DNA from 2 places in the Bacillus cereus group sp. RP43 genome. Region 1 is predicted to be linked to the other one. Evidence: riboswitches for the same ligand, from Rfam matches in the RefSeq annotation. Region 1 holds a riboswitch; the other holds the start of a gene.

Region 1 (10,674 bases):
AGCAATGGAGAAAAGCTAATATTAATCGGCGGAGAGAGTCATAAAACAGGACAAGGAATAAATACGATGCTTCATTACGAAGCACTCTACTCTTTTGCTGAAGCAACTTTTGGAGTAGATGAAGTTCCCTATAGATGGTCAGCACAAGATTTAATCACGCTAGATAAGCTTCCTTATATCGGACATATTAACGAAAGGAATCCAAATATATTTGTGGCAACTGGATATCGTAAATGGGGAATGACGACTGGAACTGCAGCAGCTCATTTACTGAAGGACTCCATTCTAAAAGTCCACAGTCCGTATAAAGAACTGTTTGCACCATCACGCTTTCATGCAAATCCAGATATAAAAACTTTCCTCTCTCAGAACATTGATGTTGCTAAACACTTAATTGAAGGAAAAATTGAAACCGCATTACGTAAGCCAGAAGATCTTGAAGTTGGCGAAGGATCTGTTGTACATGTCAACGGTAAACGAGCAGGTGCTTATAAAGATAAAGAAGGAAAATTACATATCGTCGATACAACTTGCACACACCTCGGCTGTGAAGTTGAATGGAATAACGGTGATTGTACTTGGGATTGCCCTTGTCACGGTTCCCGTTTTTCAATTGATGGGGATGTTATGGAAGGTCCAGCAGATCAACCATTAAAGCGAGTTGATAACGAATAAAAAAACAAAGAAGTTCAACGGGAATCCTGTTGAACTTCTTTGTTTTTCATGACACCTTTTCAGATAAATTTCGATACAAGAAGGAAAATATTAACATAAAGTAAAATAATATATTCATCTACAAATAAAGTGAAACTTTAATCAGAGGAGGTTTTTGTCCATCCCCCTCTGATTATTAGCCCACACCAATCGGGCTTTTACGTGCAGTTAATCTCCCACCTAACTTCCTCGCATGTGCCTAATTTGAGTTGGGAGTCTTACTGCCCGCAAATAGCGGAATAAAAGGGGTGAATAACTATGCAACCTTCTGCTCCACCTCATCTAGAATCTACAGAAACTATCTTTTCAAGTTCTATTACAAAACTTGTTGTTTTTATTTGTTGGCTAGCCATTCTAGCTGACGGATATGATTTAGGTATTTACGGTGCCGTTCTACCAAAACTCCTAGAAGACAACAGCTGGGCACTATCACCAGCCCACGCTGGAACAATTGCCAGCTATGCTCTATTTGGGATGTTTATTGGCGCTATTCTAGTCGGAACCATTACAGATTTAATTGGACGAAAGTGGACACTTATATGCTGTTTAGCTCTTTTTTCTATCACAATGGGCTTAGCAGCAATTGCTCCTTCTCCGGAATTATTCGGGCTATCTCGATTTATCGGAGGAATCGGATTAGGCGGTGTTATCCCAACGGCTTCCGCACTTACTGTTGAATATTCACCAAAAAAACGGCAATCTTTTATTTATGCTCTTATGTTTACCGGCTATCCTTTAGGTATCGTGTTAGGTGCTATTTTATCCATGTTTATGTTAGAAGATCTCGGATGGAGAATTATGTTTGGCATCGGAATGATTCCGCTACTTCTCATTCCTTTCATTGTTCGTTATTTACCTGAGTCCATTCAATTTTTGTTATCACGTAATCGGCAAGAAGAAGCGAAAAAAATTCGTGATCGTTTTCAAATTGAATTACATGTAAAAAAAGAAATTTCTGAAACACCATCTAATACACAAAAGAAAAATGGATTTCTTACGTTATTCTCAAAAGAATACATAAAAGCAACTCTACTTTTCTGGACCACTTATATAATGGGAATGTTTTTAATATACGGTTTAAATACTTGGTTACCACAGCTGATGCGCCAAGCAGGATATCCTCTTGGATCTAGTTTATCATTTCTACTTATGCTAAATATTACTGCAGCTATCGGCGCATTATTTGCCGGGGCGATTGCCGATCGTATAGGAGCAAAAATTGTTATTAGCATCTCCTATCTTATGGCAGCCATATGCATCGGACTATTAACAATCAAACCCTCCATTACAATCATTTATCTTTTAATTGGTCTTGCTGGAATTGGATCAGTCGGTATTACTCAAATATTAAATGCATATGTAACACAATACTTCCCATCCCATATCCGAGCTACCTCTTTAGGCTGGGGGCTTGGCCTTGGGCGAATTGGTGCGATTGCTGGCCCTATTCTTGTTGGTATTATTATAACAATGCAATATGATCTGGCGTGGAATTTTTACTTATTCTCATTTGCAGGCCTTATCGCAGCTATATCTGTTTTCTTTATTCCTAAAAACTAAAAAAGAGCACAGACTTACTTGTGCTCTTTTTTACATAACTCAAACAACATATCTCGAAATAATGTATTTAAGCTTTCAATATCTATTCCTAGTCCCTTTTTAATACCTTTCACGTATTGCTGATAATAATCAATTTGCTCTTCTAAAAATTGATTTAGTACATTAATTTTTAAACCGATATCTAATTCAGTACCCGCTTTTTTCTTTATTAACAACTTTTCAATTTCATTCAATACACTACGTTCTACTGATAGTTCTGTAATTAACCGGTCAAATTCTACAGGAGGCAATGTCGCCTTCTCCTCTAACCATTTGCACGCTAAAATAGGACGTAATACGTAAAAGTACTTTTTCAACTTTACATTTTCACCTTGTAAAAATTCACGATAGTTTTTTGAAGCCATATGTAAGTAATGATATATTGTTGATTTCGGATCAAAATCCTTTTCACTCATTTGCTGAAGTTGTTCTGGAAGGCTAGAGTTTTTCGAATAAAAAATTGGTGATCGAATCCATTCGAGTAACGCTGGATTTGACTTTGCAAATAGTTGCAATGCCTTTTTAATATCCCAGCCACTTATATCTAAATCATCACTAATTGGATACTCGATTACATCACGTTTATCATGAATTGATAAATACCATTCTACAGGACGTATATAAACAAACCTAACATCATAATCGCTATCTTTCGATGGAAATCCCCACGCCCTGCTCCCTGATTCTACAGCAAATAAAATTTTCACATCATTCTCTTTTTCAATTCTTTCTAGTTCCAACTCAATTTTCTCTCTCATTTCATACCCTCCCCATTTTTTGATCATTTCCCTGGAAATTCGACAAATATAAGACTAATTTTACTACATACTAAAATAGCTGTCAGAAAGTTCCCGACAGCCTAACAAAATACCTATTTTTTCTTTTCAATTACAGTAACTGCAATTCGTTCAATCTCTTTTTGGATTTCTTCTTTATATGCATCAACTTTTGAAAAATCCATAGCGGCAATATAAATTCGTTCTAATTTATCACGAACTGATTTTGCCTTTGCTAAGAAAGACATCGCCTCATTCATTTTTGTTTTATACTGAATTGAAACGTCGCGAATTTCCGTAGCATACTTCTCATCTGTCCCTGGTGCAACAATGAGATCATACATATCGATAATCTCATCCCCCTCACGGCTTGGGAAGTATTCATGCGGTGCTGTGCTATCAAAAATTGCAAATCCTAATTCCCTTACGATAATCATATCGAGACTATTTGGGTCAAATCCACAATGATACACTTCTACTTCAAAACCTTTTTCTTCTGCTGCCTTAGCTAATTTTTTAAGCATCGTTGATTTTCCAGAACCTGGGCGACCTTTTATAAAATAGCGATGCGGAAGCCCTTCTGTCAAATTAGGAACGAAATCAACTGCTCCCTTCGGTGTAGCAGCCCCTAAGAAACGATGTTTCACAATTGATTTCTTCCCGCCTTTATCTGCAAACAATTTCTGTATAAGCTGATTTGTTAATTCGTTTGCTTTATTAAAATCAATGTTATTAATATATATTTTCTCCCACTCATCATGTATAACTAGAGCCTCTTTAAAACACCCGTAAGCTGCTTGAAAGGCTTTACTTGCTTCTGAAACAAATCGTTCAATCTCTAATTTTTTCTTTCTTAATTTATCTGAGTCCCAAGCAACGCCTAAATTTATATACTCCTCTACAACTCCAGGCATTTTCGGCTCTATAACGTGTGGCGATGTCCCATCGACAATTCCTACATTTAGCTTCGGAATAATTACACCGTCAACTGACTTATTATCAGAAGAACAATGTAAAAATTCAATATCATATCCTTTTCCAGTCCATTCACGCCCAATTGCTTTTATTAAAGAAGACTTCCCTGTTCCTGGACCGCCTTTTAAAATAAATAACCTATCTAGCCCTTTTAAACTCTCTTCATACAAGCTATAAAATCCCCTAGCTGTATTTCCACCAGCAAAATAGTTCAATACATTACCTGTCACTGCACCCACCCCTTCGCAGCATTCTACTTACATAAGCTACAATATGCGAGAACCTTTATTTGGGTGAATACCTATTTTGTATTGCACGAAAAAAGGAAATGAATTACAATCTAAATATCTCGAATATTCCGAATTTAAAACTGAATAAACCTTTATCAAGAGAGGCAGAGGGACCGGCCCTTTGAAGCCCAGCAACCTCAGTTTATGCAAACTGAATAGGTGCTAATTCCTGCAAAATGCATTGCATTTTGGAAGATAAAACTCAACTAGTATGTAAAGCTCATCTTTCTTGATTATGAAGGAAGGGCTTTTTATTATTTTTAAAAAATATATTGGAGGTATGTAAAATGAAAGTAATTGATCTATCACAAACGTTTGAAAATAATATGTCTCAATTTCCTGGAACACCAAAAATTCAACTAGAAGCCATTACAAGCGTTGAAGAATCAGGTTATCAAGTTACGAATTTTCATTCTGTCGTTCATGTTGGTACGCATTGTGATGCTCCTGCTCATTTCATTTCAGGCGCAACCACTATTGATCAATTACCCCTAAATCAATTTGTAGGCGAAGCTGTTCTTATCGATGTGACTCATGTTCAAGAGCGAAAATTACCTAAGGAAGTATTACATACTGTCGACATAAAAGAAGGCGATATTGTCATTTTCCATTCCAATCTATCTAATAAATGGAATACCGAAGCTTATGAGAAAGAAGCGTTTTATCTTTCCGAAGAATTAGCTGAAGAACTAGTTCAATTAAAAGTAAAATCTGTCGGTTTAGATTTTATTTCTCCTGATGAGGTAACGACAGAAACATCACCGATTCATCACATATTACTAGGGAATAATATTTATTTAATTGAAAATTTAACAAATCTAGATGCCATTAAAGCGAAACGATTCTTTTTCTCAGCAGCACCTTTAAAAATTAAAAATAGTGACGGTGCTTTCGCAAGGGCATTCGCTGTTATTTTTTAAACATGGTCTACAAAAAAAGCAAAGATCACTTTTGACCTTTGCTTTTATATTTTTTATTTAAGTTAAGAAAGAATTGTTCCACCCTTGGGCGTACCCAAGCTAAATAATCTTTATCTTTCTTCTTTGTACAAGCTATCTCTTCTCCATCTACCATTTCGACAAGTTCTAGCTCTAACAGTTGCCTCGTAAATGCTACCATATTTACTTCTTCGGCCGGATACTCTTCTTTTAATTTCTCCTCAATTTCTCCCAATAAAAAACCGTCACGCATCATTGCCAGTGCATCAATCCAAAGTGGCGGCATTTCATATGTCTCTCCTGTAATCGTATCTTTTACAATATAGTTCTTTTGCTCTTTTCGAAATTGAATCGTGTGTAAACATACAGTCGAATTTAATGTTAATTCCATCATACCACCCCTTTCATCATATCTGCATAGAAAAAAGGATGCGCGTGCACCCCTTCTTTTCTTTTCATAACACTACCGAACCGTTACACGAGCTACAAGCTCTATGTCGATATTTTCCTCCATTATAAACGAAGTGTTTTATAAAAAAAACCCTTCTTGAAACATTTTATAAAATGTTTATATTTACACAACAAGAACACTTTTCTGAAAAATAGTTTCTTCTAATGTACTACACTGCTGGTAAATAAATTTCCACTTTCGTTCCTACGCCCATGCTACTTTGAATCGCGATACTCCCTTGATGTTCCTCAATAATTTTATATGTAATCATTAATCCAAGACCTGTACCATTCTCTTTTGTTGTATAAAAAGCTTTTCCGATTTTTTCTATTTCCTCATTTTCTATCCCAAAACCTTGATCTTCAACAGAAATACACAAGTTCTCTCCAGCTTTTTCATATGCGCGAATCTGAATATCTCCACCTTCTGGCATCGATTCAATTCCATTTTTGATGATATTTAACAACACTTGTTTTAATTGCTTGTCATCACCATTTATAACGGGTAAATTTCCATCTACTTGCAAATGAAATTCCACTTTATATTGAGTCGCATAGCTTTCCATTAACTGTACAACATATAAAAGAATTTCCCGTATATTACACCATTCATAATTTGTTGGTTTCGGTTTTCCTAATAACATCAATTCACTAACAAACCCATTAATTCTCTCAATTTCTTGCAGCATAATCTCATAGCTCATCGTATCTTCAGGATTTCTTTCTTTTTGAATTTGTGTAAATCCTTTTAAAGCTGTTAATGGATTTCGAATTTCATGAGCGATTGTTGTAGACATAGTCCCAATAACCGTTAAATTTTCTGTCTCTTTCATACTGTTCATCATCTCAACAACTGTCCTTACATAAGATTGAAATCTCCTTAATAAAGAATGCGAAATGATGAAAAAGAATATACATAATACAAGCGGAATCACAACTTTTACATCTTGTAATATCAAAGTAAAAAATACATATTTTCCAATTACACTACAGGAAACGAAATAAAAATATTTTCTGTTCACGAAAATCGGTGCAAATAGAATTAAAAATATTTCAACCATATTTCCATTTTCAAAAATACGATCACTGTGTAAATAAATCATTAAGTTATTAATAAGATCAATAAGCATGTACCCAATTAAAAATAAGTATTTCACAAAATATACATAACCTTGTTTTTGAAGATATATTGAAATAGGAAATAAAGATATTACTAATATATATACACCTATTCCCATACCACCTTCTGGCCATCCTACCCTTGCTTCATTAATATTCATAGCGGGATAAACGAAATAATAGATAACGTCATATGAAAAGAATATAATATAGAATAATAATATAAATACTTTTAAAGCTTCTCTTTCTTCATAAATCAAGCTCTTGTATTTGTTCATATAAAAACTCCTCTTGATCAATCCCCAAAAAACATTTCAAATGTTATCTCTTTAAATTATAAATATGAAATTGCTTTCAGGGCAATATGTGACCTTCTAATACTAAAAGGAAGGAGATACAGCTCCTTCCTTTTCAGTCACAATTTATAACCACCTTACCCTATCATGTAGCAATCCATCTGTAAAATTATTATGCCCTATTACAAAATCCTTCATATATAAATTTAAATATTCCCCATACTTACTTTCAGTATTTAATAATAATTCTTCTACATAATAAGCACCTTGTCCAAAGGTATCTAAAAGTAAACTACACAAGCCCGCATAAATCCCACATCCTACTTGGAAGTAAGTTGCATTTGTTTTATACTTTTGAAAAACTTGGCTACTATTCATTACATTATACATGTAGGTCTCGCTATTTTCATATACGAGTAACACACCAACTAAGTCCTCTCCCGTAATCTCTTCTTCTGCAGGATTAAATACTTTACGATTCCAATTCCATAAATCTTCTACTTTATCTAAGTTCTGTCTAATTAAATTTGTTGTATATTCATTAATCCGATAAAGAAAACCAACTTCCATATTAAAAGTTTTCCCTAAAATTAAGACTTCCTCATGCGGCATTAAGCAACCATAAAATTCTTTTGCTCCTAACTTCACTTTATACTCTGAAGCATATACATCCTCATAAAAATAAAGTGAACGATGATGACTCATATACATAGGATAACTCCATATCGCTTCATCAAGAAAACGCTCAACTGCCCATGATGCATAAAGTGTATGAGGTTTTATAAGCTCTTTATCATTCAAAAATGAATTGTCATGTTCTACAATATAACATGCTCTTGGCTTTTCATTTGGACGTTCTTTCATAAGCTCAACAACCATCCATTGAACAACACCCGGATTCATACCTGATCCTATAATCGCTCTTGTATTTGTAAATGTTTCTTTCTCCTTTTCAAACCTCATATACCTTTCCGTAAGCTGAAAACCAAGTAAACTATCATCTTGATCTACTGCCTCATTTTCCAAAGCCGAATTAATATAACAAATGCCAAGGTCATTACAACAACTCAGTACCCTAATCGTATCTGCACCTGAAACATCAATAACAACCTTCGTTCTTTTTTCCTTTAAATGTTGTTTAAATTTGACTACATCTTGAAGGTTTATTTCATATAAAAAAAATTGCTCTTTCAGATTTGGAAATAACTCATCATAATAACTTTTATCTTTTTGTTTTATATCCACTAAATGGAAGTTTACATTCTTTATCACTTCATAAATTGGATCTTTTTCATTTACTACCGCTTGATTCAAAATTGCTAACACTGCTTTTGCTGCTCCACCAGCACTGCCAAGCAACGTAATCGAAAACGAATTTGGAAACTGCTCCACAAACAAAACCCCTTTAATAAAGTAGTTGAGCAGCACTTCCTCAAAAGTGAGTTGAATACACCAAAAGGTAGCTCGTACATCTTTTTTATAATTTAGTACAAGATTACCTCTGTATAAGTAAAAACAGTAACATACTTATATATTCAATTCACTTGCCCTCTCATATCCAAATAGCGGTAAACAAATAGGCTCGACCTTTTCTTCCGTATATATAAAAGAAAAAGCCAGCCCTTTTAACTAACCTACGGACAATGGACCGATTTCACATGTTGAATATTCACATACATTTTTGCGTCACGGGCTTTTAATATTTCAATATGCCCTTCATCAATTTTCGCCATCTTTCCGATTTTGTTAGATTCTTCACCTAAATCAAACACCATAATTTTCCCAGACATTTTAATAAGCTGTTCTTCGAACGTTCTAGCTAAAGTAATATTTAATGGATTTACGGGGAGTTCATTTTTATTGAGGGAATAAGGTACTTGGTTCTCTTTATAGGGAATTAACCATTTCAAATGCTTTAAAGATATATATACCGTTTTATAAACCGGGCTATAAAAAACAATATAATCGTTCATTACACTTGTAACATAACCATGTATCGGGGCATTTCCTGCCACATAAATTTCTGTAAAAATCCCTTTAGAGGTGCTTAATACTTTTCTCAAAGAAATTGAAGGTGATTCCCTCTTAATTACAGAATCCACATCTGGTTTCAATATTTCTTCATCATACTCTCTTAAAAATCTATAATATTGGATATGGTATAAAGATATATATACATAGTCTTGTCCATTGTATAGAACAACAATATCATTCCCTACATCAATTAATATACCTCTAAACCTTTTTTCACCGATTAATTTAACGTATATATTTTCCCCAATGTTCTTGTTTAACTCATTCATCTATATCCTCCTTTCTATGAAATTGCGCTTTTCTGTCTTCCATTTCAAAAAAATAATCAGGGGCAATGTTCTGTCTTTTAATAGTAAGAAATTCCTTTTCATATACCGCGAAATAATTGCAGCGAAATATGAAATCATTCTTCACTTTCAATCATAATGCCCCTTTTATTTATTAAACATTATTCTTCTTCATTCTTTTTGTTTTTAACTATTTGACTCACACTCTTAATATGAGAATTAATTATATAAATGACCTCATCACCATTTACTAGTGTAATACTTCCATCATGGATATCACTTAATAAACCTTCCACACACTCTGGTCCACCACGATTAATCTTTATCCATTTATACTTCAAGTCATTTAATACATCTAAAAAAGTATCTTCATCAGCATAGAAACATGAACCATATTCTCCCGGTGCTTCTTTCACTTTCCTGACTAGACTCTTCACATGTTTCAACTGGTAATATACTAATTCTCCAAGAGGCAATTGTAGTGTAAGGTAATCTTTTCCTAATGATACGAGTACACCTACTCTACTTTCTGGTCCGCGAAGATTTACTTTTACATTTTCACCGACTAAACCTTTAATTTGATCACAGCATAATACACTCTCCAATTTTGTACCCTCCTTTCTTATTATCTTCCTCTACTTGATTGTCTTTGTGCACGAGCGCGACCTGAATTATTACTGTTTTCATTACTTTTCTCATCGCTACTCTCATCACTACTCTCATCGCTCTCTCCACTTACTGGTGCATTATAATTAACACTTTTAATATGAGATAGTGCAATTAGTACAACTTCTTCTTTTATAATTAACGTTACATAATCGCTAGAAACATCTTGTAAAATACCTTCAATTTTCTCTGGACCACCACGATTAATTTTCACCCAGCGGTATTTGAAGCCTTGAAGTAGCGTTTCAAAGTCTTCTGCACTGTCTTCTTCCGACCATACAGAATCACCTATCCCACCATCTTTCGTATTTTTTGTAATGCTTTTCAGATGGCGAAGCTGGTAGTAATGGTACTCTCCTTTTTCATTCTGTAATACGAAGTAGTCCGTACATACTGACACTATTATTCCTTTTTGAGATTCCGGTCCACCTCTGTTTACTCTTACATAAGATCCAATTAATTCTTTCAAAAAATCCCAATGAAATAAACTCACGAGAAAACCCCTTCCATTAATTTATAAGCTTTTGCAC
Region 2 (10,674 bases), 2.7 Mb from region 1:
TCATAGGAGTGGAATAGATTATAATAAAGCTTTTTACTTAAAGCAATAGTTTCAAGTGGTAAGCTTTATTTTCCTTCATTTGTATATGACTTTCACCGCACATACAAATTATTGCAACATTAGACAGGGAAACGAAAAAAATCCAAGAATATGTAATATAAAAAGAAAAGAGGGAAAGAGATGTGGAAAACTACGGATCTATGTGATGAATTTGAAAAGGAATTACAAATATGTCGCCAGTCTTTTCAATCTTATGGAAAGAAAGAACAATTCTATGGGAAAATCGCAACGGTAAAAGTGAAGGATGATAATGTACTAGTAAAAGAGGGATTACAAACACTGCCGGAAGGTACAGTATTAGTTGTTGATGGCGGAGCTTCTAAAAATTGTGCGTTACTCGGTGATAATTTGGCAGCTATTGCAGAAGAAAGAAACTTAGCAGGGATTATTGTAAATGGGTATGTTCGTGATGCTAGTGAATTAAAAAATATTAATATTGGTATTGTAGCGTTAGGGACAATGCCAAATAGAAGTGTAAAAGAAGGAAAAGGAGAAAGAAATATTCCGGTGCAATTTGGTGAAGTTAAATGGAAGCCGAATGAATATGTTTATGTAGATGAAGATGGGATTATTGTTAGTGATAAAAGCTTATATAGTGAGGGATGACTTCTATTAATGGAAGCTTATTAAACTATTATTCTTAGAAAATAAATCTGATAAAGCATGGACAAAATTCTTTGTCAATAGTAAAATAATACAGAAAATCAAAATTTGCAGAATGTATAGGTTTATCGTTTTACGATAAAGTGAAACTTTAATCAGTGGGGATTTTGTTCATCCCCACTCATTATTAGCCTTCACCAATCGGGCATTTACGGGCAGCCCGACCCCGACCTAACTTCTTTGCTTTCGCTGAATTTGAGGTGGGGGTCTTACTGCTCGGCGAATAGCGGGATAACTTGAAAAGGGAGTAAATTTTGCCTAGAAAAGTGAATGTTATCACAATGGTGCGTTCATAATCGAAATTATTTTTCCTATACAAATATAGCCGCGAATAATGCGGGTAGGAGGTGTTGTGCATTTTGTTCGACACTTACAAAAAGAGAGTGTCAATCACACGCCCTTAAAGGGTCTTTTTTTGTGTAAATGTTAGTAAAGGGAGGGAATTTTGGAATGGCAATGTTAAAGAAATGGCTGCTTACATCATTAATGGCAGTGGCACTTGTATTTGTTTCTTTTGCGAATACAGTACATATTACGTTTGCTGAAGGAAAGACAGCGAAACTTGCAATTATTGGTGAATCACAAAAAGGAATTATGTTATGTCCGAAAGAAGTTTCCATTGAAGATGGAGAAACAGCTTTTAGTTTGCTACAAAAAGTTATGGGTGACAAAGTAGCATCTGAAAGTATGTCATTTGGAACGTATATAAAGGGCATCGATGGATTAATGGCCGGAGCAACGAGCGGTTGGTTGTATGATGTAAATGACAAATCTGCAGAAGTTGGGGCGGATAGTTATAAATTAGAGTCTGGGGATGTTGTTGCATTTCGTTACGTCGCAGACTGGAGCAATATGAGTCAAGAAACGTTGCAACAAACGTTGGATAAATTTGGCACTTGTAAAACTGTAGAAGAGCCAAAGACAGAGGAACCGAAAACAGAAAAACCAGATGGTAAAACAGAGGAACCAAAACCAGAAGAACCAGATGGTAAAACAGAAGAACCAAAACTAGAAGATAAAACAACAGAACAACCAAAGCAAGAGAAAGTCGAAATTTCAGCTACACAATTAAACGAAGCGATTTCTAAAACGTCAGAAAAGATGTTACAAGATGGAATTGGTAGTGATTGGGTTGCGATTGGACTTGCTCGTTCAGGTGTAAATGTTCCACTTGAAACGAAAATAAACTATGTTCAGCCAGTAGCTGAAAAGGTTAAGAAGCGTTTAAATCGTTTTTCAGCAACAGATTTAGCTAGAACGATTATTATGATGAATGCAATGAATGTAGATCCTACAAAGGTAGAGGGACAAAATTTAGTACAAAATTTATTTGAATCAGATAAAGTGAATTCTGTTACAGGATACGCATTTACATTACTTGCATTAGATACAAAGAAATATGAGGTTCCGGCCGAAGCGAAATGGAATCGAGCTAATTTAGTACAAGCACTTTTAAACTCGCAGCATACAGACGGTGGCTGGACGTATGATAGTTCAAGTAGTAAAGAAAGTGCTAGTAGCGTTGATGTAACAAGTATGGTATTAGCAGCATTAGCTCCTTATCAAGATCAAGCAGATGTAAAGCCATCTATCCAAAAAGCTGTTGATTATTTATACAAGCAGCAGCTAGGTAATGGTGGTTTTGCCGCTGATGGACAAGAGAATTCTAATAGTACTGCACAAGCGATTATTGGACTATCGCTAGTTAAAGATGTAGATCACGATCGTCTTAATAAAGCGGTACAAAATTTAATGTCATACCAGCTTCCAAATGGTGAGTTCAAATGGTTACCGAGTGATCAAAAAGGTAGCGGAATGGCTACAGAGCAAGCATTTTTAGCGTTACTTCAGTTTAAAGATTTTGGGAAATCGATTTATGATTGGTCAAATGTAGTAGAGAATGAAATCGATACGAAACCAATTGTAGAGCCAGAGACAACTGTAGAAGAAAAAGAAGTTGTAGAACAGCCAAAACAACAAGAAGAGTTACAAAAACAACCAAAAGATGAAAATCTAAAAGTTGTTGTAGATAACGAACGAGTTAATAAAGAAACAAACAAGAATAAGAATCAATTACCACAAACAGGAGCATCTTCTCATAGTGCAGCAACAGAAGTAGGTATGGGTGTATTATGTATTGCTTCTGCATATGTATTATGGAGACGTAAAGCAGCTTAACAAAAATTAGGAGCAATCATTTGCTCCTAATTTTATTATAAAAGTGAGAGCCAATAATGAGTGGGGATGAACAAAATCTCCACTCATTAAAGTTTCACTTTAATATGAAAGGTGAGGACAGCATGAGTAAGATGAAATGGTTCATTTCTTTAATTCTTTCATTGGGATTATTAGCCGGATGTGAAGAAACGGCTGTAAAGCCTGAGAAGAAGGCAGAACCGAAGCAAGAAGAGCAAAAAGAAGTAGCGAAACAGGAAGAACAAAAAGATATACCGAAACAGGAAGAGAAACAAGCTGAACCGGAGCAGAAACCACAAGAAGAGCAGAAAGATAAACAAGAACAAAAAGTAGAAGAGAAACAAAAAGAAGAAAAAGCGCAGGCACAACCGGAAGTAAAAAAAGAAGAGCAACCAAAGGAACAGCCTGCTGCAAATAAACAACCAGAACAACAAAAAGTACAAGAAGAGAAACCTCAGCAACCGAAAGCACCAGAAGTAAAAGAAGAAGCAAAGGTTGTTAATCAGCCGAAAGAAACACCAAAGCAGGAGCAAAAGGAAGATCCGAATAAAGAGGAGAAAACGGTACCGACTCCGGCAGTAACAACTCCTGAACCACCAAAACCAGATCCAGTACCAGTACCGAAACCGCAACCGAAACAAGTTACTATCTCCGTAAAAGGAAATGAAGGATACTTATTAGGTGCGAAAAAGGTTGATGTACAAGAAGGCGACACTGTTTATAGTGTGCTAACGGGCACAGGATTAGAGATTGATGCAATGGGCTCTAAAGGTGATATTTATGTAAAAGGTATTAATAATTTATATGAAAAAGATGTTACTGCTACTAGTGGATGGAAATATCGTGTGAACGGTGCTTTTCCAAACTATAGTGCTGGTGTAGTAAAAGTAAAACCAGGAGATACAATCGAGTGGGTGTTTGTATTAAAATAGGAAAGGATCTTCGGTAAAGGACTATGAAAATAAGCTTTTCTTCTTTACATCCTTTTGTGAATTTTTTCTATTATATTGGGGTGATGATACTATGTATGATGTGTCTTCATCCTCTTTTTTTAATTGGAGCGATTGTACTAATAGTAATCTTAAATATAGTACAAGGGAATGGCGAGAAAATAAGAAAGATGCTGCCTAGTACTTTTATATTCTTTTTGATGGTAATTTTATTCAATTCTTTGTTAACGCATAGAGGAGCGACTACTTTATTTTATTTAGGAGATAGCCGGATTAAGCTTGAGGCTTGTATGTATGGACTTGTAATGGGTTTATTATTAGTTGCGATTATGTTTACGTTTGCTTCTTATAACGATATTATTTCGAGTCATAAATTTTTATATTTATTTTCAAGGATTTCACCGAAAGTAGCATTGTTAACGATGATTACAGTGAGGTTTGTTCCTTTGTTTATTAGGCGGTTAAAGAAAATTACACTCGTCCAAAAAACGAAAGGTGTACAATTAGATTCAGGTTCACTCATTGAGCGTATAAGAAATGGAATGCAATTACTGCAAGTGTTATTAGTTTGTTCGTTAGAAGATGCACTACAAACAGCAGATTCTATGCAAGCTCGTGGGTTTGGTGTAACGAAGCGTACGACTTATATTCGGTATAGAATGGAAAGACGCGATTGGTACACGCTAAGTTATTTAAGTATTCTATTTATAGCCTCATTCATATTTAGTTATTACGGCGGAGGGAAATTGATCATCTATCCGAAAGTGGAATCAATACTATTCCAGCAACACGATGGAATTATGTTTTTCCTATTTATGATGTTTGTTAGTTTACCAATTATGATGGAAGGAAGGGAGTGGATATGGTGGCGCATGCAGAAATAAAAAATTTATCATTTATATATGCTGATGAAAATGAATACGCGTTACAGCATATTTCTCTTTCTGTTCAAAAAGGAGAATTTATAGTACTTGCTGGTGGCTCCGGCTCTGGGAAGACAACTTTATTGAAACATTTTAAAAAGGAGTTACTTCCAATTGGCACGCGTTCGGGGCATATATATTATGATGGTGCTTTATTAGAAGATGTACCAGATTTATTATCTGCACAAGAAATTGGTATGGTATTTCAAAATCCAGAAAATCAGCTCGTAATGGATACAGTTATTCAAGAATTAGCATTCTCTTTAGAAAATATCGGGCTACCATCACATATTATTCAAAAAAGAATAGCGGAACTCATTAGCTTTTTAGGATTTCAAGATTTGTTACATCAATCTGTTCATACTTTATCTGGTGGTCAAAAACAACTAGTAAATTTAGCAGCAGTATTAGTCATGCAGCCGAAGCTACTATTACTGGATGAACCGACAGCGCAGCTAGATCCGATTGCTGCAAAAGAGTTTTTAGGATTGTTAAAACGTATTAATGAAGAACTCGGAATTACGATAGTTTTAAGTGAACATCGTTTAGATGAAGTTATACCGCTCGCAACACGCGTTGTTTGTATGGATAATGGCAGAATCGTTTATGATGGTACTTCTAAAAGTGTGATAGCGAACATGTGGGAAGTAGAAAAGTTCCATCCATTCATTCCCCAAATTCCAAGATTGTTTTTAGAGTGGAATGTAGAAGATATTCCGTTTACAGTACGAGAAGCGCAAATGAAAATGAATGATTTTTCAGCGATATCATATAGGAATGAGCAAGTAGAACAATGTGAAAAGCAAGAAGTAATTTTAAGTGCAGAACATATATCTTTTCAATATGAAAAAAATAGTCCACTTATTTTACGAGATTTAACAGTGAACATCGAAAAAGGAAAATGGACAGCTCTAGTTGGGAAAAACGGAACTGGGAAGTCTACACTGTTAACGATTTTAGCAGGATTGCAAAAAGCTAGAAGAGGTAAGGTAAAGTGGAATGGAAAAGTGATACATAAAATTGATTCGAAAGAACGATTTAAAAGTATAGGGTATGTATCACAGCATCCGTATTATCATTTTACATTTGATACAGTATGGGAAGAGGTTTATGAGCGTGCTCGTGAATTATATGGCGAAGAGGGAAAAGGAATAGCAGAAGAAATGTTGGAAAAGTTCTGGTTAGATTCGCTTAAAGATCGCCATCCGCATGATTGTAGCGGCGGGGAGCAACAACTACTTGCATTATGTACAACGTTATTATCAAAGCCGACTTTATTATTACTGGATGAGCCGACAAAGGGACTAGATCCATGGAAAAAGGAAAGAGTAGGAGAGCTGTTTAAACAATTGCAAAAAGAAGGTGCAACAATTGTAATGACAACGCACGATATTGAGTTTGCAGCGAAATACGTTGATCAATGTATGATGTTATTTGACGGGAAAGTCATTATGAATGATGCACCGAAAGAGTTCTTTAGTGGTAACTTCTTTTATACAACATCTATTAACCGATTCATCCGTAGAGAGTTGCCATTTGCATTAACGTGGGAGGATGTGTACGAAGCGTGTCCAAACGATATGTTGCGTTTATAATATTTATTTTTGTCGTTGTAATATGTACACTACTCTTTACGACTCTTATTATGGACGGGTATTACATGGTAAGTAGTTTGTTTTTATTAGCTGTCATTATGTTACCTTTCTACTTCCGTTTTGAAAGGAGGGCGTTTGTTTCACGTGAAATTGTTATCGTTGCTGTGTTAGCGGCTATTGCAGCGGTTAGCAGGGTACCATTTTCGATATTACCGAGTGTACAACCGACTTCTTTTGTTATTATCGTTTCTGCAATTGTTTTTGGAAGTGAAACTGGCTTTATGATTGGGGCAACGGCGGCCATTGTATCTAATATTTTTTTAGGACAAGGTCCGTGGACTCCGTGGCAAATGTTCTCTTGGGGCATGATCGGTTTTATAGCAGGATTACTCCGAAATACATTTTTGATGAAAAAACTATGGGGACGACTCATATATGGATTTGCCGTTGGATTTCTATTTGGCTGGATTATGAATTTCTGGGGTCTTCTTGGTTTTATACAGGAAGCAACGTGGGAAACAGTTATTGCTTACTATGTCGCAAGTTTTTACTTTGATCTGAGTCACGCGATATCGAATGTTATTTTCCTTCTGTTATTTAGCACGTCATGGATTACGATCCTCACAAGATTTAAAAAGAAATACGGTATATTAGATGAGCATAACGTGACATAGAAAAGCATACTCATATAAGGTAGGGTCGCGACTTACATATTCGTTTGCCTCTTTCATGCTTCTTACATATTGTAAGAAGCATTTTTTATTGTCAAAAAATAGATTCAATATATATCCGTTATTATATGAAATTATTTGTATAATAGTAGGTGAGAACTATTTTCAAGAGGGAGGTGTATAGTTAATGAAGTTAGTTATTCCGAAGCAACATGGAGCATGGGCGATGCTTGTCATACCATTTCTATTAAGTGTATTACTTGGTAAACCTACTTTTTATCATATCCCATTGTTTTTAGCCTGGTTCTTTATCTATCTAGCTACTTATCCATTTCTCATGTACATAAGGCAAAGACGAAAAAAAGAATTTCTACACGCTGCCATTGTTTATTTTATCATTGCATTTGTATTTGGGATGATTTCTTTATTATATGAATGGCGAATTCTTTTATTCGCAGTATTAATGATTCCATTGTTTATTATAAATATGTATTACGCTCGTCAAAAAAATGAACGAGCATTACTAAATGACATTTGCGCGATTATAGTGTTTTGTATAGGTGGTTTAATCAGTTATTATTTCTCAATGAAATTCATAGATAAAACAGCATTATTCATTGCGCTTATTTCATTTCTATATTTTTTAGGAAGTACGTTTTATGTGAAAACGATGATTCGTGAAAAAAATAATCCGAAGTATCGTTTTATATCTTGGGGATATCATATTGTATTAACGGTAATTGTATTTGCTATAAATCCATGGTGTTCACTCATATTTGTACCAAGTGTAATTCGGGCCATTATGTTGTATGGCAAAAAGATTTCTATATTAAAAGTAGGGATTCTAGAAATTGTTAATTCTGTATATTTTTTAATCATAACGGCAATAATGATGAAGTATGCCATTTGAAAAAACTTCCCATCTTTTGATGGGAAGTTTTCATTCTTGTTCTAAGATGTGAACGGTATAATCACATCTTTGTAATGCTTGCTCTACAGCGTAAAGGGATTGTTCAATACGTGCACGATTAAAATCTTCTTCAACAGTTTGTAATGCATCTTCTAAACAATGTTTCGCTTCTTGTAATGAATGAAAAGAATCTTGTACGTATCCACGAGCATTCTTTTGCAACGTAGTAGCCTCCTTTTGTACATCTTTTTGTAGTATGAACAATAAAGAAGAAAATATAATTTATTATATTTATTTGACAATTATAATCAAATTACGTATAGTTAAATTTAAAGTGAATATTTTCTTATCCAGAGAGGTGGAGGGACTGGCCCGATGAAACCCAGCAACCGCGATGCAGGTGCTAATTCCAGCAGAACATATTTGTTCTGGGAGATAAGACGAAGATATACGTAACTTCTTCTTATCGGAGAGGTTTTTTTGTTGCAAAAAAACCGATTACGAAAACATATAATAAGAAGAAAGGGGTTGCGAAGTACTGTGACACTCGAAAAATACGTAAAACTGCGTAGTACAGTTTATGAATATATGATAGAGCAAGATAAGCCAATATCATTGTTAGATATTCAAGAACATATCGTTTCGCATCATGAAGGAAAATTCACTAAAAAAATGTTACATCAATTTTATTTATCAAGATTATTAGATGAACTCAAACTGGATGGGAAAATTACTTTAGCTGATGATGAATATCGCTATGCTGAAAAAGGGGTATTTTATAAAGCGGGAAAAGGGAGCTGAGCTCTCTTTTTTTTGAAGTATGTAGCGTAAAAGACTGCTAAAGCAGCCTGATACAAGGGAATGGTGTTGAGTGTGTAGTGTCAAAGATTGAATGTGCCTGAAAGAGGCACTTCATATCGGCTGCAAATGAAAAGAGACACCTTCGCCGAATAGGTGTCAGTCGTTTTGCCATGTAGACTCGCTACTTGACAGTAATTAGAATAACATGCAGGGTTTTTGAAGTCAAAAGGGAATTAAAGGAAGGGGTGTTGTTATGTACGCTTACTTATTAAAAGATATAACGAAATGGATTCCAAAGTACATTATGGATAAAGGTTATGAATATTATGAAGAGGGACATGTAGAAGATGTTGAAATACAAGACAAGAAAGTATTTGCTTTCGTTACTGGAAATGCAGGGAACTATGAAGTGATTATTGACCTTACTGATTTTACAAAAAGTAGCTGCGAGTGTCCGTATGAAAATTATTGTAAGCATATGGCTGCAGTTGTGTATGATATTCAAGGTGCTGGTGAGAGTACAGTTAAAGAACAACTGAAAGGTTTAGAAAAAGAAGAGTTACTAACAGTGCTAAATCGTTTGTTACAAAGTTCGAAAAATGTCCAAATCGTAGAGAAGATGTTAAAGAAAGGGAAGATTTAACTGTAGAGGGGAGTTGCTTTGTAGTGAACGTACTAATTATATACGCTCACCCTAGTCCTTCAAGCTTTAACGCAGCAATATTAAAGCATGTGCAAAAAGGACTTGGGGAAACAAATCATTCTGTTACGTTACTTGATTTATATAAAGAACAATTTGATCCAGTGCTTGTATTTAATGAAGAGAAAAAAAGACGGGATTTACTAAATGAAGAAGAGACGAAGCGATATAGAGAATTAGTGCAGGAGGCGGATATTCTTCTTTTCATATATCCAATATGGTGGTGGGGCATGCCTGCTATTTTAAAAGGATTTATTGATCGTATTTTTGTAGCGGGATTTGCTTATAAATATGAAGGAGCTTTACCAACAGGGTTATTGAAGGGTAAGAAGGCATGGGTTATTAATACGTTAGACTCACCGTTATGGTATGTGGCCCTATTATATCGATCAGCAGATTGGATTATGATGAAACGAGGGGTTTTACGTTTTTGCGGCATTCGCGATATAAAACGGTCAGTTTTTCAATCTGTGAAAACGAGTAAACTAGAGAAGCGTGAAAAATGGCTATTACAAATAGAAGAAAAGGCTCGTACATTATGAATGAAATCGATCGTATTATAAAGTGTTGCAATTGTGATGACGAACTTTTTCGTACGTATATTAATTGTTTAGTCCAATTGAAGAAGTGTAGTGAAACGTTTCAACAAATTCAAATACAATTAAGAAATGATTATTTAATAAGAGGGATTTGTGAAAGAGAAGTTGATGAGGTAGTACGGGGAAGTAAAGAATATGAAACGTATTGTCTTCCTAAAGCGTTACAGTGGAATTTCTTGGGGAAAAATCCACATCTGATTGAAAAAGTATGTGAGGATTTTTTTGCATTTGCGGCATTAAATCTTACGGAGATAGAGTGGAAGACGATTATAAATTGCATGGGAAATAAATGAATTATTATGTAAAAAAGCTAGTATAAAACTAGCTTTTCGTTTAAATAAATAAGAAACACAGACTAATGATAAATCCTGCATAAAGTAAATTAACAACACAAAATCCCATAATATCACGAGCGCCTAAACCAGCTATTGCTAATGCCGGTAATGCCCAGAAAGGTTGAATTAAATTTGTCCAAGCATCGCCCCATGCAATTGCCATCGCTGTTTTCGCAGCAGGTACACCAAGTTCAGCGCCAGCTGGAATCATAATTGGTGCTTGTACAGCCCATTGTCCGCCTCCAGATGGAACGAAAATATTAACAATTCC

The links. A riboswitch is a leader RNA that binds a small molecule or an ion and turns the genes downstream of it on or off. The one in region 1 is predicted to bind S-adenosylmethionine.
Positions count from the first base shown of each region.
Region 2: linked by a shared signal. The riboswitch ahead of QCI75_RS10935 (hypothetical protein) and the one ahead of QCI75_RS24750 (cyclase family protein) in region 1 are both predicted to bind S-adenosylmethionine.

Region 1 is NZ_JARVHQ010000001.1:4,764,781-4,775,454, forward strand. It holds gene QCI75_RS24730 (FAD-dependent oxidoreductase) at 1-675, shown strand, start outside; gene QCI75_RS24735 (MFS transporter) at 973-2,274, shown strand; gene QCI75_RS24740 (nucleotidyltransferase domain-containing protein) at 2,289-3,071, opposite strand; gene QCI75_RS24745 (PRK06851 family protein) at 3,185-4,294, opposite strand; SAM riboswitch class I at 4,444-4,556, shown strand; gene QCI75_RS24750 (cyclase family protein) at 4,642-5,274, shown strand; gene QCI75_RS24755 (hypothetical protein) at 5,300-5,683, opposite strand; gene QCI75_RS24760 (ATP-binding protein) at 5,913-7,139, opposite strand; gene QCI75_RS24765 (S-adenosylmethionine decarboxylase related protein) at 7,284-8,549, opposite strand; gene QCI75_RS24770 (LSm family protein) at 8,792-9,460, opposite strand; gene QCI75_RS24775 (hypothetical protein) at 9,640-10,083, opposite strand; gene QCI75_RS24780 (LSm family protein) at 10,104-10,637, opposite strand.
Region 2 is NZ_JARVHQ010000001.1:2,074,574-2,085,247, forward strand. It holds gene rraA (ribonuclease E activity regulator RraA) at 181-666, shown strand; gene QCI75_RS10900 (DUF4430 domain-containing protein) at 1,147-2,901, shown strand; gene QCI75_RS10905 (DUF4430 domain-containing protein) at 3,024-3,851, shown strand; gene QCI75_RS10910 (energy-coupling factor transporter transmembrane component T) at 3,875-4,753, shown strand; gene QCI75_RS10915 (ABC transporter ATP-binding protein) at 4,732-6,387, shown strand; gene QCI75_RS10920 (ECF transporter S component) at 6,360-7,061, shown strand; gene QCI75_RS10925 (YwiC-like family protein) at 7,246-7,968, shown strand; gene QCI75_RS10930 (hypothetical protein) at 7,999-8,190, opposite strand; SAM riboswitch class I at 8,312-8,410, shown strand; gene QCI75_RS10935 (hypothetical protein) at 8,449-8,769, shown strand; gene QCI75_RS10940 (SWIM zinc finger family protein) at 9,023-9,412, shown strand; gene QCI75_RS10945 (NAD(P)H-dependent oxidoreductase) at 9,436-10,011, shown strand; gene QCI75_RS10950 (group-specific protein) at 10,008-10,361, shown strand; gene QCI75_RS10955 (short-chain fatty acid transporter) at 10,402-10,674, opposite strand, start outside.